DNA from 4 places in the Thalassospira sp. GB04J01 genome. Region 2 is predicted to be linked to each of the others. Evidence: predicted binding sites of a transcription regulator. Region 2 holds the regulator's gene; each other region holds the start of a gene.
What was found. Region 2 encodes LexA, which represses DNA repair genes until DNA is damaged. Its sites were predicted from a motif close to ATGTTCTANTTTGGTTC; they were not measured.
Positions count from the first base shown of each region.

Region 1: a site for LexA is predicted at 2,382-2,398, ahead of recA (recombinase RecA). Genes of this name have one in related genera too.
Region 3: a site for LexA is predicted at 1,948-1,964, ahead of AMM48_RS20270 (Y-family DNA polymerase). Genes of this name have one in related genera too.
Region 4: a site for LexA is predicted at 1,741-1,757, ahead of uvrA (excinuclease ABC subunit UvrA). Genes of this name have one in related genera too.

Region 1 covers NZ_CCDX020000023.1:54,919-58,569, reverse strand. Annotated here, with positions in the region: gene AMM48_RS21480 (DMT family transporter) at 1-266, shown strand, start outside; gene AMM48_RS21475 (hypothetical protein) at 284-817, opposite strand; gene AMM48_RS21470 (DUF4198 domain-containing protein) at 879-1,676, opposite strand; gene nikR (nickel-responsive transcriptional regulator NikR) at 1,776-2,255, shown strand; gene recA (recombinase RecA) at 2,539-3,612, shown strand.
Region 2 covers NZ_CCDX020000005.1:233,784-237,434, forward strand. Annotated here, with positions in the region: gene trpD (anthranilate phosphoribosyltransferase) at 1-634, shown strand, start outside; gene trpC (indole-3-glycerol phosphate synthase TrpC) at 631-1,428, shown strand; gene moaC (cyclic pyranopterin monophosphate synthase MoaC) at 1,447-1,926, shown strand; gene lexA (transcriptional repressor LexA) at 2,077-2,784, shown strand; gene AMM48_RS02655 (ComEC/Rec2 family competence protein) at 2,937-3,651, opposite strand, start outside.
Region 3 covers NZ_CCDX020000020.1:9,365-13,015, reverse strand. Annotated here, with positions in the region: gene AMM48_RS20275 (heavy metal translocating P-type ATPase) at 1-1,594, shown strand, start outside; gene AMM48_RS20270 (Y-family DNA polymerase) at 1,999-3,195, shown strand; gene AMM48_RS20265 (hypothetical protein) at 3,236-3,651, opposite strand, start outside.
Region 4 covers NZ_CCDX020000005.1:43,415-47,065, reverse strand. Annotated here, with positions in the region: gene AMM48_RS01715 (Gfo/Idh/MocA family oxidoreductase) at 1-472, shown strand, start outside; gene fbaA (class II fructose-bisphosphate aldolase) at 493-1,572, shown strand; gene uvrA (excinuclease ABC subunit UvrA) at 1,768-3,651, shown strand, end outside.

The DNA of each region.
Region 1 (3,651 bases), on a different contig from region 2:
TGCGCCGGACTGTTACCGCCTGTATTGCGCCTGATGTCGGCAAATGGCTGTTTCTGGGTGCGTTGATCGGACCGGCGGTGGGGGTGTGGTTGTCGATGCTGGCGGTGCAAAATGCGAATGTCGGGATTGCATCAACCTTGATGGCGCTGCCACCGGTGATCTTGATTGTCTATGAAGTGACGATCTTGCGCAAACCGGTCGGCTGGCAGGCGGTCATGGGCACCTGCCTTGCCTTTTGCGGTGTCGCGCTTTTGTTTATGCACTGATGTATTTTGGGCCGACCTTACGTTGGTTTGACCCGCCGGGACCACAGGAATACGCCACCAAAAAGATTGACCAAAAGGCTCATACCAAACAGAGCACCTGCCCAAACGGGCAAGTCAAACAGGGCGGATGTTCCGCGCAACGATGTATGCGGTTTCGTGGGGCTGGCCTTTGTCGCCGTTGCGTCGTTGGGGCCGAGTTCGGGTGCATGATGGGTCAGATTAACGATGTGTCCCATGCCATCGGCAACCTTGATCTGCCAGCCGTTTGACAGCGCACCGGATATATCTTCGCCGATGGTTTCCCGATCAACCCCAAAGGCAAAATGGCCGGTACGGTCAGTGCGGGCCTTTTGCCATGTTTTGCCATTTGGCCCGATGACGATGACCTCGGCAAACGCCATTGGCGTCCCGTCGGTATAGCCAAAGCGATAATTAATTGTATGACTATTGTCTGTAACCTGCCATCCGGCCCCGTGGGCATGTGCGGTTGACGACCCTGCACAAAGCAGGGCCGTCAACGCCATTACCACAGCGGGCAGCGGTTTGATCATTTGTATGACTATTCGTTTTGCCATGAGTCTGACCATGCATCTGACCTCTGAGGGCATCGATTTAATCTGCGACATTAAAGGTAAAGGTCGCCCGTAGGTTATGACCGCGAATGCCTTGTTCCTGATCAGAAACATCGGTGGCAACCCGCACCACCCACATGCCAGGCGCACTGATGCGGACCTTGGCAATGCCGCTGCCGCGTTCATCGGTCAGTGTTTCACTGGCATAGGCCCATGACGACGGCGTATCGGTAAATCCGCCGTAAGTCGCCAAGACCGTGGTTGTCAGCGGCTGCCCATCAAGCAGTATCTGGAACGTGGCATCCTGACCGATTGCGGTATCGCGTGGATCAGAAAGCGGGACAATTTCAAGTTTATCGCCAATCGGGGTTCTGACGAAATCATCGGCGCCATCGCCGGAAGCTGCGCCGACCAGATGTTTGGCAAATTTTTCATAGCGGACCGCGGCAATCGCATCGGTATGTTGATCAAGACCGCCTTCCTGCCAACCATCCGGGGTCTGCGACCAGACAACGGGTAGGCGATGCGCTGATAGCCACGCGGCCGTTTCTGGCACATCAAACGTCCCGATCAGGTTGGGGGCGTCGGGGTTGATTTTGAAATCAAGGGCTGTTTTCTGATCGCGCGTGATCAAAGTCGCACTAAGATGCTTGGCGGCTTCGGCTTCTTCCGGGCTGCCAAAAATATGGCTCGAATCAAGTGTGAAAGTCGCCGTATCGCCTGGTTTGACATCGGTTGTGCTGCTAATCGCGGTGAATTCGTGGGCGGTTGCCGCACCGCTCAAAATACAGCCAAGGGCGGCAATAATCACACCGGGTGCGAACTTTGATTGAAACATCTGCTATCCTTTGGGAAATTAGGTCTATAGAAAAGACGTTATGAACTTTTCAAATTTGTTCATACGAGTCAAGCTGATGATTTTGAAAAGGGAATTGAGATGACCCGCATCACCGTATCGATTGAAGATGATCTGATGGAGGCCTTCGATGCCTTTCTTAATCAGCGCGGCTATACCAACCGATCCGAAGGATTTCGCGACCTGATCCGTGAAAAGCTGCAAAACACCAAGCTTGCTGAAGATGCAAACGGGGTGGGGATTGCGGTCTTAAATTATGTGTATGATCACGAAGAACGCATGCTGGCATCCCGCCTGATGAGTACTCAGCACGAACATCATAATCTGACGGTATCGACAGTTCATTTTCACATTGATCATGATACCTGCCTTGAAAGCGTGACACTGCGCGGCAGTCTTGCCGAAATTCGCGCCTTTGCTGATAAGGTTCTGGCCCAGCCCGGTGTGCGCCACGGTGAACTTTACTCCGTGCCCGGCGAGATGCATGTGGAATCCCATCACCACGGCGGCGATCATCATGGTCATGCGCATAAGCACGAACATCTGAAAATCACGACGTAATTTCCTTATTTTCCGCAGCATTACGGTATGGCCGGGCATGAGAGTGCGGTCAAAACAGGGTTGTTTGATCTACATATTCAGAACCGCAAATGAGAACAAACTTGCAACATCAAGAATTCTATGTAAATGTTCGCATTATGTTCTCAAGCGCTCTGCTGGCGTGCACAGGCAATTCAATCTGTTAAGGCAGCAGGCTTCTTAAGCGGTGGCGTTCCGCATTTAGGTCCGGGGAACCGCCTGCGTTGCATCCTACCCGGCCCTGTGGAATAAGAGAGTTCGAGCAATGATTCAGACCGCGCTGCATTTGGTGGATAAGGATACTATGGATAAGCAGAAGGCACTCGAAGCCGCCCTCGGGCAGATTGAACGCGCATTTGGCAAGGGCTCGATTATGAAGCTCGGCCAGCGCGATAGCGGCATTGATATTTCCGCAATTTCAAGCGGTTCGCTTGGGCTGGATATCGGGTTGGGCATTGGCGGTTTGCCGCGCGGCCGTATTGTTGAAATTTACGGTCCGGAAAGTTCGGGTAAGACCACACTGGCCCTGCACACCATCGCCGAAGCCCAGAAACTGGGCGGTACCTGTGCGTTTGTCGATGCGGAACACGCGCTTGATCCGGGATATGCCCGTAAATTGGGTGTGAATACCGACGAATTGCTGATTTCGCAGCCAGATGCTGGTGAGCAAGCACTTGAAATCGCCGATACGCTGGTGCGTTCCGGTGCGATTGATGTTCTGGTCGTCGATTCGGTTGCTGCCCTTGTGCCGCGCGCCGAACTTGAAGGCGAGATGGGCGACACCCACGTTGGCCTGCAGGCCCGTTTGATGAGCCAGGCGCTGCGTAAACTGACCAGTTCGGTTTCGCGATCGAACTGCATGGTGATCTTCATCAACCAGATCCGTATGAAGATCGGTGTGATGTTTGGCAGCCCGGAAACCACATCGGGTGGTAACGCACTTAAGTTTTATGCGTCTGTCCGACTTGATATTCGCCGTATCGGTCAGATCAAGGACCGTGACGAGGTCGTGGGCAACCAGACCCGTGTCAAAGTTGTTAAAAACAAAATGGCACCGCCGTTCAAACAGGTCGAATTCGATATCATGTACGGCGAAGGTATCTCCAAGATGGGCGAAATCCTTGATCTTGGTGTTAAGGCCGGCATTGTCGAGAAATCAGGCTCCTGGTTCTCCTATAACTCGACCCGTATCGGGCAGGGCCGTGAAAACGCCAAGACTTTCTTGCGTGAAAATCCGGAAATGACCAACGAAATCGAAGCCAGCATTCGCGAGAGTGCCGGTCTGATTTCCGAGGCGATGACAAATATGAAAGAAGACGATCCGTCAAACGACGATTGATCTTCTTTGATCTACGACAAAAAAACGGGCGTGCTTTGG
Region 2 (3,651 bases):
TCTTGATGCCGACATGGCGCTTCTGGAAAAGGCGCTTAAAAACATCAATCTGTGTTTCATGATGGCGACCCGTCACCATTCGGCCATGCGCCACGTCATGCCAACCCGGGTTGAAATGGGCACACGCACCATCTTTAACCTTCTGGGCCCACTTGCCAACCCGGCCAAGACAAAACGTCAGGTTCTCGGCGTTTTTGCCCGTGAATGGGTCGAACCGATTGCCAACGTTTTGAACCGTTTGGGATCGGTGCATGCATGGGTTGTTCATGGTCATGACGGGCTTGATGAAATTTCAACCACCGGGCCGACTTTTGGTGCCGAAGTCAAAAATGGCAAGGTCACGACCTTTGAAATCAGTCCGGGTGACTATGGCATTGAAACCGTAACCCTTGATGCACTTAAGGGTGGCGATGCCGATGTGAATGCCAAAGCCATTCTTGACCTTCTGGCCGGTCAGAAAAGTGCCTATCGCGATATCGTTTTGATGAATGCCGGTGCCGCCCTTGTGGTCACCGATATCGCAAGCGACCTTGCAGACGGCATTCAAAAGGCTGCCGACGCCATTGATAGCGGCAAGGCTGCAGAAACGCTGCAGGGCCTTGTTACGATCACCAACGAAGGAAACGCAGCGTGAGCGACGTACTGACCAAAATCTGCACCGACAAACGCGATCACGTTGCGGCCTGCAAGGCGCGCACGACGCTTGGTTCCCTTGAAGCTGCGGCCAATGAACAGTCTGCACCACGTGGATTTATCAAGGCGCTTGAAACGTCGGTGGCCGATGGTCGCTATGGCCTGATTGCCGAAATCAAGAAAGCCTCCCCGTCAAAGGGACTTATTCGCGCCGATTTTAATCCGCCGGAACTGGCCAAGGCCTATCAGGCTGGCGGGGCGAGTTGCCTGTCGGTATTGACCGATGTGCCGTATTTTCAGGGCGATGACAGCTATCTGGTCGCGGCCCGTGCTGCTGTGGATCTTCCGGCGCTGCGCAAGGATTTCATGATTGATCCCTATCAGGTGACCGAGGCGCGTGCACTGGGTGCCGATTGCATTTTGCTGATCATGGCGGCTCTTGAAGATGCTCAGGCTGCTGAGCTTGAAGATGCGGCCCGTGCGCTTGGCATGGATGTTTTGATCGAGGTCCACAACGCTCCGGAACTTGAACGGGCGCTGAAATTGAAGTCGCGGCTGATCGGGGTGAACAACCGCAACCTCAAAACCATGGAAACGTCGCTGACCACCACCGAAGAACTGGCCGCCATGGTTGACGAGGACCGTTTGCTGGTCGCCGAAAGCGGTCTGTTCACACCAGATGATTTGTCGCGCATGGCAAAGGTCGGCGCGCAATGCTTCCTGATTGGCGAAAGCCTGATGCGTCAGGACGACGTTGCCACGGCCACCCGCACACTACTTGGCCTCGCGGCCTGATTGGGATCGGACAGTTTTATGGCAGACAAACTTTCCCATATTGATGCTGGCGGTAACGCGGTGATGGTCGATATTTCGGGCAAGGCCGATACCACGCGTATCGCCATTGCCAAGGCCCGCGTTCTGATGTCTGCCGAGACATATGCGCTGATCGCAAATCACGGTCATAAAAAGGGAGATGTTCTTGCCATCGCCCAATTGGCCGGGATTATGGGGGCCAAGAAAACCCCGGATCTGATACCGCTGTGTCATCCCCTGCCGCTGACTTCGGTGACGGTTGATCTTGAACTGGTTGACGGTGTTGATGCGGTTGATATTACCGCCACCTGCAAAACCACGGGCAAAACCGGGGTCGAGATGGAGGCATTGACGGCCGCGTCTGTCGCAGCACTGACCGTGTTTGACATGTGCAAGGCGGTCGATAAGGGCATGCAGATTACCGATCTGCGCGTGACCCGAAAAGAAGGTGGCAAATCAGGCACCTTCGTCACGGATTAATCCCCTATTCGATTATTCACATATTTTGAATAATACCGGCTATTAAACACATTTGATGTAAAATCGTATCGATGCGCTTGACCTGCAAAAAGAACTAAAGTAGAACATCTATGTATTCTTTTTGTTCTTGTTACAGGTTCGGAAAATATCATGCTGACGCGCAAGCAATATGAATTGCTGGTCTATATCGACAATTACCTTCGCGATCGCGGTATCTCGCCTTCTTTCGATGAAATGAAGGAGGCACTGGACCTTAAATCCAAATCGGGCATTCATCGCCTGATTACAGGACTTGAGGAACGCGGGTTTATCCGCCGCCTTGCCCATCGCGCGCGTGCGCTTGAGGTCTTGCGCCTGCCAGAAAACAGCGATGATGATGCGCCCGAAACGCCAAACAATGTGACATCGCTTGCCAGTGCGCGCAAAACCCCGCATCGGCCGACAACGGTCCCGACGGCCTTTTCTGACAACAGTGACGCCATTTCGCTGCCGCTGTATGGCCGGATTGCTGCGGGTACCCCGATTGAGGCGCTGCGCGATCAAAGCACAATGGTGCAGGTTCCTGCCGCCCTTCTGGGAGCTGGAGATCACTATGCGCTTGAGGTCTCAGGCGATTCCATGATTGATGCCGGCATCCTTGATGGCGATACCGTGCTGATCCAGCGGTGCGAGCAGGCCCATGACGGCACCATCGTTGTTGCCCTGGTCGATGACAGTGAAGCCACGCTGAAGCGTTTGAAACGCGGGCGCGGTGAAGTCATGTTGGAACCGGCAAACGCGCGTTATGAAACCCGATCCCTGTCACCGGACCGGGTTCGTATTCAGGGGCGTCTGGTGGGACTTTTGCGCCAGTACTAAGGCAAGCCAGACTACGCCCTGCCCCATACATACACCTGTTTCTTGTTTCGCCCGGCTTTGATGAAGTCCGGGCGAAATTCATTTGTATGATGATTTATTTTTTGGCGGATTCTCGCTGTTTGTTACGGCTGTTTCGTAGGTTCCAGTGCAGATCAGCGGGCGATCCTGCCGCCGATCACAATCCAAGGCCAGCCGCCGGTTTCGGTTCGAACCGATCTCACCGGGTTTTCATGATTGTCCGGATCAATGGTCACCCCGCCCTGCCACCACAACACATCATCATCGACCAGAATATCAGCCCCTGCTGCGCGGCATTGGGTTTGGGGCAGATCACTTTTGAGATCGACCACGATATCGGCATTGCGACAGGCATAGAACGGGTTGGCGAATGTGTTGGCGATCACGATGGTCTTTTGCCTATCACTGCCCATCACAACACGGCACGGATCATTGGCGCATGTTTGCAGATGCCTGTCTTCGTTTTCAGGGCGCAGTCCAAACCGCGCCATCCACAGGGATTTTTGAAATGAAGACAGTTTTTGCGGGATGTGGAGAACCTGTTGGTCGCGATCAAAAACCGCCCAGCTTTCCCTGTCGCCGGAAATCAGAATATCAGGAGAATGATGGCGCGATTGAATGATTATCCCCGCGATCAGTATTGGGATCACAGGTAACACCAACCAGCGATCCCGCCAGATCACGCACCATGTTAGCGCTAACATCGCGCAAGATACCGCCACGGCATCAAGGCCCGCAACGTACCATAATCCCCATTCGACACTGCCCAACCCAGATGCGGTATCAAGTAAAACGGTCAAACCGGGCTGCATCAACCACAGTACGGGGTACTCAAAGCCAAAGGGCATC
Region 3 (3,651 bases), on a different contig from region 2:
GGCTCGGGAACGAACCGGTTCGGCAATCAAGGCGTTATTGGGTCTTGCTGCAAAAACAGCCCGCATTATTGAAGATGATGGTTCTGAACGGGAAGTTCCTCTTGAAGATGTGACCGTCGGAATGAGCTTGAGAGTTCGTCCAGGTGACAAGATACCTGTCGATGGCGTTGTCGTTGAAGGACGATCGTCAGTTGATGAATCCATGATCTCGGGTGAACCCGTTCCAATTGAAAAGAATCCAGATGATGATGTAACCGGAGCAACAATCAACGGGAATGGCAGCCTGATTATCCAAGCCAAACGGGTTGGCAAAGATACTGTCTTGAGCCAAATCGTTGATATGGTCTCCAATGCTCAGCGAAGCAAAGCGCCAATCCAAAAGGTTGCAGACACGGTTGCAGGCAAGTTTGTGCCTGCTGTTATCCTAGTTGCTTTAGTTGCCTTCGTCGCTTGGGCCATCTGGGGACCAGATCCGTCATTGTCATACGGGCTTGTCGCAGCAGTCGCTGTTCTGATCATTGCGTGTCCTTGCGCTCTTGGTTTGGCAACACCAATGTCAATCATGACCGCTACCGGTCGTGGTGCGCAAATTGGTGTGCTCATTAAAAATGCAGAGGCCCTGGAGCGATTTGCGAAGGTCGATGTGCTCATCGTCGATAAAACCGGGACTTTGACAGAGGGTAAACCGAAACTAGCAGGTGTAATCGCTCAATCAGACTATCAGGAGGAGGAAGTTCTTTCTGCCGCTGCGGCGCTCGAAAAAGGATCCGAACATCCATTGGCTGACGCCATTGTTAGTGCTGCTCAGGAGCGCGGCTTGTCCCTTGATAAGGCAGAGGACTTTGAAGCTGTAACCGGTCAGGGCGTCACCGGAAAGGTGGATGGCAAGTCGGTTGCCCTAGGTAATAGTAAACTCCTTCAGACTCTCAATATCGATCATTCTGCTGTTGATAAAACAGCAAATGATCGGCGAGATATGGGGGAGACGGTAATGCATGTCGTTATTGATGGAAGAATTGCCGGGCTCATTTCCGTAGCCGATCCGATCAAGGACACGACATTGGAGGCTTTAAAGGCGCTCAAGAAGCAAGGCTTCAGAATCGTCATGGCAACCGGTGACAACCAACGAACAGCAAAATCCGTTGGCAATAAACTTTCCATTGACGAGATTCGGGCCGATGTCTCCCCAGAAGACAAAGCCAATTTAATTATGGAACTCAAGGCTGAAGGCCATCAGGTAGCCATGGCAGGTGACGGCGTCAACGACGCCCCTGCTCTTGCTCAGGCTGATGTCGGAATTGCGATGGGTACGGGCGCTGATGTTGCAATTGAAAGTGCTGGTTTCACCCTCGTCAAAGGTGACTTGAGCGGGATTGTTAGAGCCCGAGAACTCTCGGAAGCAACGATGCGCAATATCCGGCAAAACCTCTTCTTTGCGATGGTCTATAACGCAGCCGGTGTGCCTGTTGCTGCGGGTCTGCTCTATCCGTTCTTTGGCATTCTCATCTCACCAATGTTTGCAGCTGCAGCCATGAGCTTATCCTCGGTATCAGTCATTGCGAATGCACTGAGGTTACGTCGAGCAAGTTACTAGCATCCCAATATTGACTGATTGGGCGAGGGGTGAACCAGACAAGGCTGACTTTAATACAGGACAGTTCGCCCCTCGCCCATTTTAAATGACATACCAACCAGCACTCAGAACTTTAAATATCTTCTGATCCGTTCCCAAAACTCATCTGTCGACTTTTTACACTTGGTAGCCAGAAATCTATTTTCACCTTGATAATTTCGAGTTTACGCACCGATAGATGCAATCCTGTATATTTACATTGTAGGGTTACATACATGCGATCATCATCAATTGGCCAATCTATTTTCATCGAGTCAGTGTTGATGCATTTATCTTCTAACCGCCTATACAATTTGACTGAACAGTTTTTGTGTGAACAAAAATAATAATATATTTGTATTTACTCTTTTAAATCAGATCTCTGAATAATAACGAACTATATTAAATGTAATGTAAGCAAGGACGGATGTACGATTGCACGAAGCCCTGAAGCAAAGGAGTTGGGGATCAAGATGGGGCAACCTCTGTTCCAGATCCGCAACCTGGTACGTCGGCATGACGTGATCGTCAAATCCAGCAACTATGCGCTTTATGGCGATATCAGCCGACGGGTGATGACGCTCATAGCAAACGAGGTGCCGGACAGCGCAATCTATTCGATTGATGAAATTTTCATCGACTTGGACAAAATGCCCATTGATCATGATCGATGGGCACGGGACCTGAAAGCGAAGATTCTGCGCGAAACCGGGATACCTGTCGGGATCGGCATATCGACCACAAAAACGCTGGCGAAACTAGCAAACCGCTTGGCAAAGAAATCCCCCAAGGCAAAAGGCGTGGTTGTCCTCAATGATCAGAAATCGATTGACCTCGCCCTGGAGCGCACTGAGGCAGGCGACGTTTGGGGAGTTGGGCGAAAGTTCGCCCTCAAGCTCTCGACCATCGGCGTTACCTCTGCCCTCCAACTTCGCGATATGCCTGATACAGCCGCACGGAACATGATGACGGTCGGCGGCCTGAAAACCGTGCGCGAACTGCGCGGCATTCGCTGTATCGATCTCGATGACAGCCCAGCCTCGCGGGAAACCGTTTCTGTGTCCCGCTCCTTTGGGAAAGAGATTAACGACAGGGAAATGCTGAGAGAAGCTTTGATCTCTTTTGCTGGTCGAGCGTGCTCGAAGCTTCGTCGTATGAATTTAGTCGCACGCAGGTTTCAACTCTTCATTCTAAGCAACAGATTCAAGATAAATCGACCACAGTTCTCCCGTGGTTTTGAACTGACTCTGACACCGGCCACTAATGATACCAGGACCATGAATAACTTAGTTGGCCAAAACATGCAGCGGATCTGGACTGACGGGTTGGAAGTGAAAAAAGCCGGCATTCTAATGCTAGGTTTGTGCAATCCGCAGGATGCACCAAGAGACCTTTTCACAGGGCAATGTCAAACGAACAACAGCTTGATGAAAGCGATTGATCAGCTTGAGGGAAGATTTGGGAAGGAGGTTGTGACAATTGGTAGAAGGCCCCGAGCGAATGGTCTGGACTGGTTTATGACTTCCAGCAATCGGTCACCATGCTATACGACCAGATGGCGTGACATTCCTGTAATCCGTTAGACACCTGTTAGCCTTATAACACCGTTTCTACCTGCTTTTTTTAGCTAACCCATAAGTGCCACACAGCAATATCCCCTGGTAATTTGCCACCTTGGCCACCATGCACATATTTGAAGTAGCGCCCATGCTCGGATCGGGCGGCATCAGGCAATGAGACCGCGCATTTTTGTGGTAGTGACACCACTGCATACTCAGGTGGTGAACGTCGCGTTGCCGCCTCGAGAAATGGACTTAGGTGGCTGGTGGTAGAAACCCCGTCCCTGACGTAGGCTAGCATCAGGGCCTCCTGATTAGTCCAAGCGTAGTCGCCAGTTGTAAACCGAGCTAAACCATCCCGGCAATAGAGGTCAACTGTCTTTCCCTTCGCTATATGGATGAGCTTGCATTCAACAATCAACGGAAACAAGTGCTGCCGGCTCGTCAGGGAAATCTGGATATCAGGCCGCATCTCAAAAC
Region 4 (3,651 bases), 190 kb from region 2:
CGTGCGACTTTCCGAAGACGTCGCACCAGATATGTATAACTATGGCCAACTTCAGGTCCGCTTTGATGATGGGTCCATCGGCTGGTACGAAGCCGGATGGGGCCCGATGATCAGCGAAACCGCCTTTTTTGTGAAAGACGTCATCGGACCAAAGGGCAGCGTTTCCATCACCGATGTCGAAGAAAAAGGCGCTGGTTCAGCCGATATTGATACCCACACCAAGACAAATGCACTCAAACTTCACCATGCTGCCACAAACAGTGCCGGAGAATTTACACAATTGGACGAGATCATCAAAACTGATGACGAGCCCGATCATGACGGCCTGTGTCTGCGTGAACAGCAATTTTTCCTAAAGTCTATAACGGAAAATCTTGACCTTACGCAGCATATGGAAGATGCATTGGGCTCTTTGCGGATTGCCCTTGCTGCGGACCAGTCGGTTCGGACGGGGGCACCTGTTTTACTCTGACCCCCAGGAGGAGTACCCACATGCCTTCCGTTAAACCCGGTGTTGTTACCGGTGCTGCCTATCGTGACCTTGTCGCTGCTTGTAAGCAGGACGGTTACGCCTTACCCGCTGTCAATATCACATCGTCAAGCACGATGAATGCCGCCCTTGAGGCCGCTGCAAATGCCGGTTCTGACATTATCATTCAGCTTTCGAATGGCGGTGCACAGTTCTTTGCCGGCAAGGGCATCAAGGACGCCGCGGCTGCCCGCGTTGTGGGCGCCGTTTCAGCCGCACGCCATGCACAGCTTCTGGCTGAGTATTATGGTGTTGCAGTTGTCCTGCATACCGATCACGCGAACCGCAAGTTCGTGCCATGGGTCGATGAAATGCTGAAATGGAGCGAAAAGGCCTATGCCGAAGAAGGCAAAGCGCTTTACAGCTCGCACATGCTTGATCTTTCCGAAGAACCACTCGAAGACAATCTGTCGACCTGTGAAACCTTCCTCAAGCGTATGTCCGCCATCGAAATGAGCCTGGAAATCGAACTGGGTGTCACAGGTGGCGAAGAAGACGGGATCGGCCATGAACTCGATACCTCGATCGAGGAAATTGATCCGCGTCTTTACACCCGTCCCGAAGAAGTCGAAGAAGCCTATCGTCGCCTGTCACCGCTCGGCCATTTCTCGGTCGCAGCAGCGTTCGGTAACGTGCACGGCGTTTACAAGCCGGGCAACGTCAAACTGCGCCCTGAAATCCTTCTCGAAAGCCAGAAATTCGTCGCCGAGAAGCATGGTCTTGGCGACAGCCCGTTGGACTTCGTGTTCCACGGTGGTTCGGGTTCGGAAAAAGCGAAAATTGAAGAAGCTGTCGGCTATGGTGTTTTCAAAATGAACATCGATACCGACACCCAATTCGCCTATGCCCGCCCTGTTGGCGAATATGTCGAAGCAAACGACCGTGCCTTTAAGTATCAGGTCGATCCGGAAACCGACAAACCGTATAAAAAACAATATGATCCGCGTGTCTGGATCCGCGAAGCTGAACTTTCGATGGCCGCCCGCCTCGAAGAAGCCTTCAAGGATCTTGGTGCGACCGGTCGTTCGGTGACCAAAGGCTAATCCGCCTGAAACGGTCAAAAGATTTGTGAAGCCCGCCGGACTTGTTCGGCGGGCTTTTTCATGCATCCATGTGGACCTTGGTTGCGAAAAAGATCTCTCCTGACAAATACTGACAGGAACTGTCAGGGGCATGCTTGCGTATACAGGTTGCCTCCTCTATACACTTTCGAACAATTCAGGAACAAAAGGCCCGACATGCTGACGAAAATTTCGGTTCGCGGTGCGAAAGAACACAATCTGCAGAACATTGACGTTGAACTGCCCCGTGACGCCTTAGTTGTGATTACCGGCCTGTCAGGATCGGGTAAAAGTTCACTGGCATTCGATACAATCTATGCCGAAGGCCAGCGTCGCTATGTCGAAAGCCTGTCGGCCTATGCGCGGCAGTTTCTTGAATTGATGCAAAAGCCCGATGTCGAATACATCGATGGCCTGTCGCCTGCGATTTCGATTGAGCAGAAAACAACGTCGCGCAATCCGCGCTCGACCGTTGGTACTGTCACCGAGATTTATGACTATATGCGTCTTCTCTGGGCGCGTGTTGGCATCCCCTATTCACCGGCCACCGGATTGCCGATTGTCAGTCAGACCGTATCGCAGATGGTCGACCGCGTGCTGGAGATGGAAGAAGGCACACGCCTGTATCTTCTGGCCCCCATCGTGCGTGGCCGCAAAGGTGAATATAAAAAGGAACTACGTGATTTGCGGTCGCGCGGTTTCCAGCGCGTCAAGATCGATGGTGAAATGTATGACATCGACGATGCCCCTGACCTCAACAAGAAACTCAAACACGATATTTCGGTTGTTGTTGATCGCCTGATCGTCAAGGACAGCATCGGAACGCGCCTTGCGGATAGTTTTGAAACCGCCCTTGAACTGACCGACGGCATTGTTTTGGCCGAAGATGCCAAAACCGGCGAGACCACCGTATTTTCCGCCAAGTTCGCCTGCCCGGTTTCTGGCTTTACGATTGAAGAAATTGAACCACGTCTGTTCTCGTTTAATAACCCGTTTGGCGCCTGCCCGGCCTGTGATGGTCTTGGTACCCAGATGGAATTTGATCCGATGCTGGTTGTGCCTGACGAAAGCAAAACGCTTGACGATGGCGCGGTTGCCCCGTGGGCCAGCACAACATCGAAATATTATCTGCAAACCCTGAAATCTGTCGCCAAGCATTTTGGCTTTAAAACCAACGTTGCGTGGGAAAAACTGCCCAAAACCGCACAGGACACCATCCTGTTTGGCTCTGGCGACGAAGACGTCACCGTGACCTATGACGATGGATCGCGCAGTTATAAGGTTTCACGTCCGTTTGAAGGCGTTATTCCCAACATGTCGCGTCGTTGGCGCGAAACCGACAGCCAGTGGGCCCGTGACGAACTTTCCAAATACCAGATGGTGTCAAACTGCCCAACCTGTAACGGTCAGCGCCTCAAACCCGAAGCCTTGGCCGTTAAGGTCGATGGGGCTGAAATATCGCGTATTACCGACCTTTCAATCGCCAAGGCGGCCGATTGGTTCTTGGCCCTTGAAGACAAACTCAACCCCAAGGAAACCGAAATTGCGCGTCGAATATTGCGTGAAATCAATGATCGCCTGCGTTTCCTGCGTGATGTTGGTCTGGATTATCTGTCGATGTCGCGGACATCGGGCACCCTTTCGGGCGGTGAAAGCCAGCGTATCCGACTGGCATCGCAAATTGGTTCGGGGCTGACCGGAGTTCTTTACGTCCTTGATGAGCCTTCTATTGGGTTGCATCAACGCGACAATGACCGTTTGCTTGAGACGCTTAAACGCCTGCGGGACCTTGGCAATACGGTTCTGGTCGTCGAACATGACGAAGACGCCATTCGTGCCGCGGACTATGTGGTCGACATGGGTCCGGGCGCGGGTATTCACGGCGGACGCATCGTTGCCGAAGGTACGCCTGAGCAAATTCAACAGAACCCCGACAGCCTGACGGGCAAATACCTTGTCGGAACCGAACAGATTGCCGTGCCAAAGGAACGCCGCCAAGGCAATGGCAAATCGATTGCGATCAAAGGCGCCACAGCCAACAATCTGCAAGGTGTTGATGCT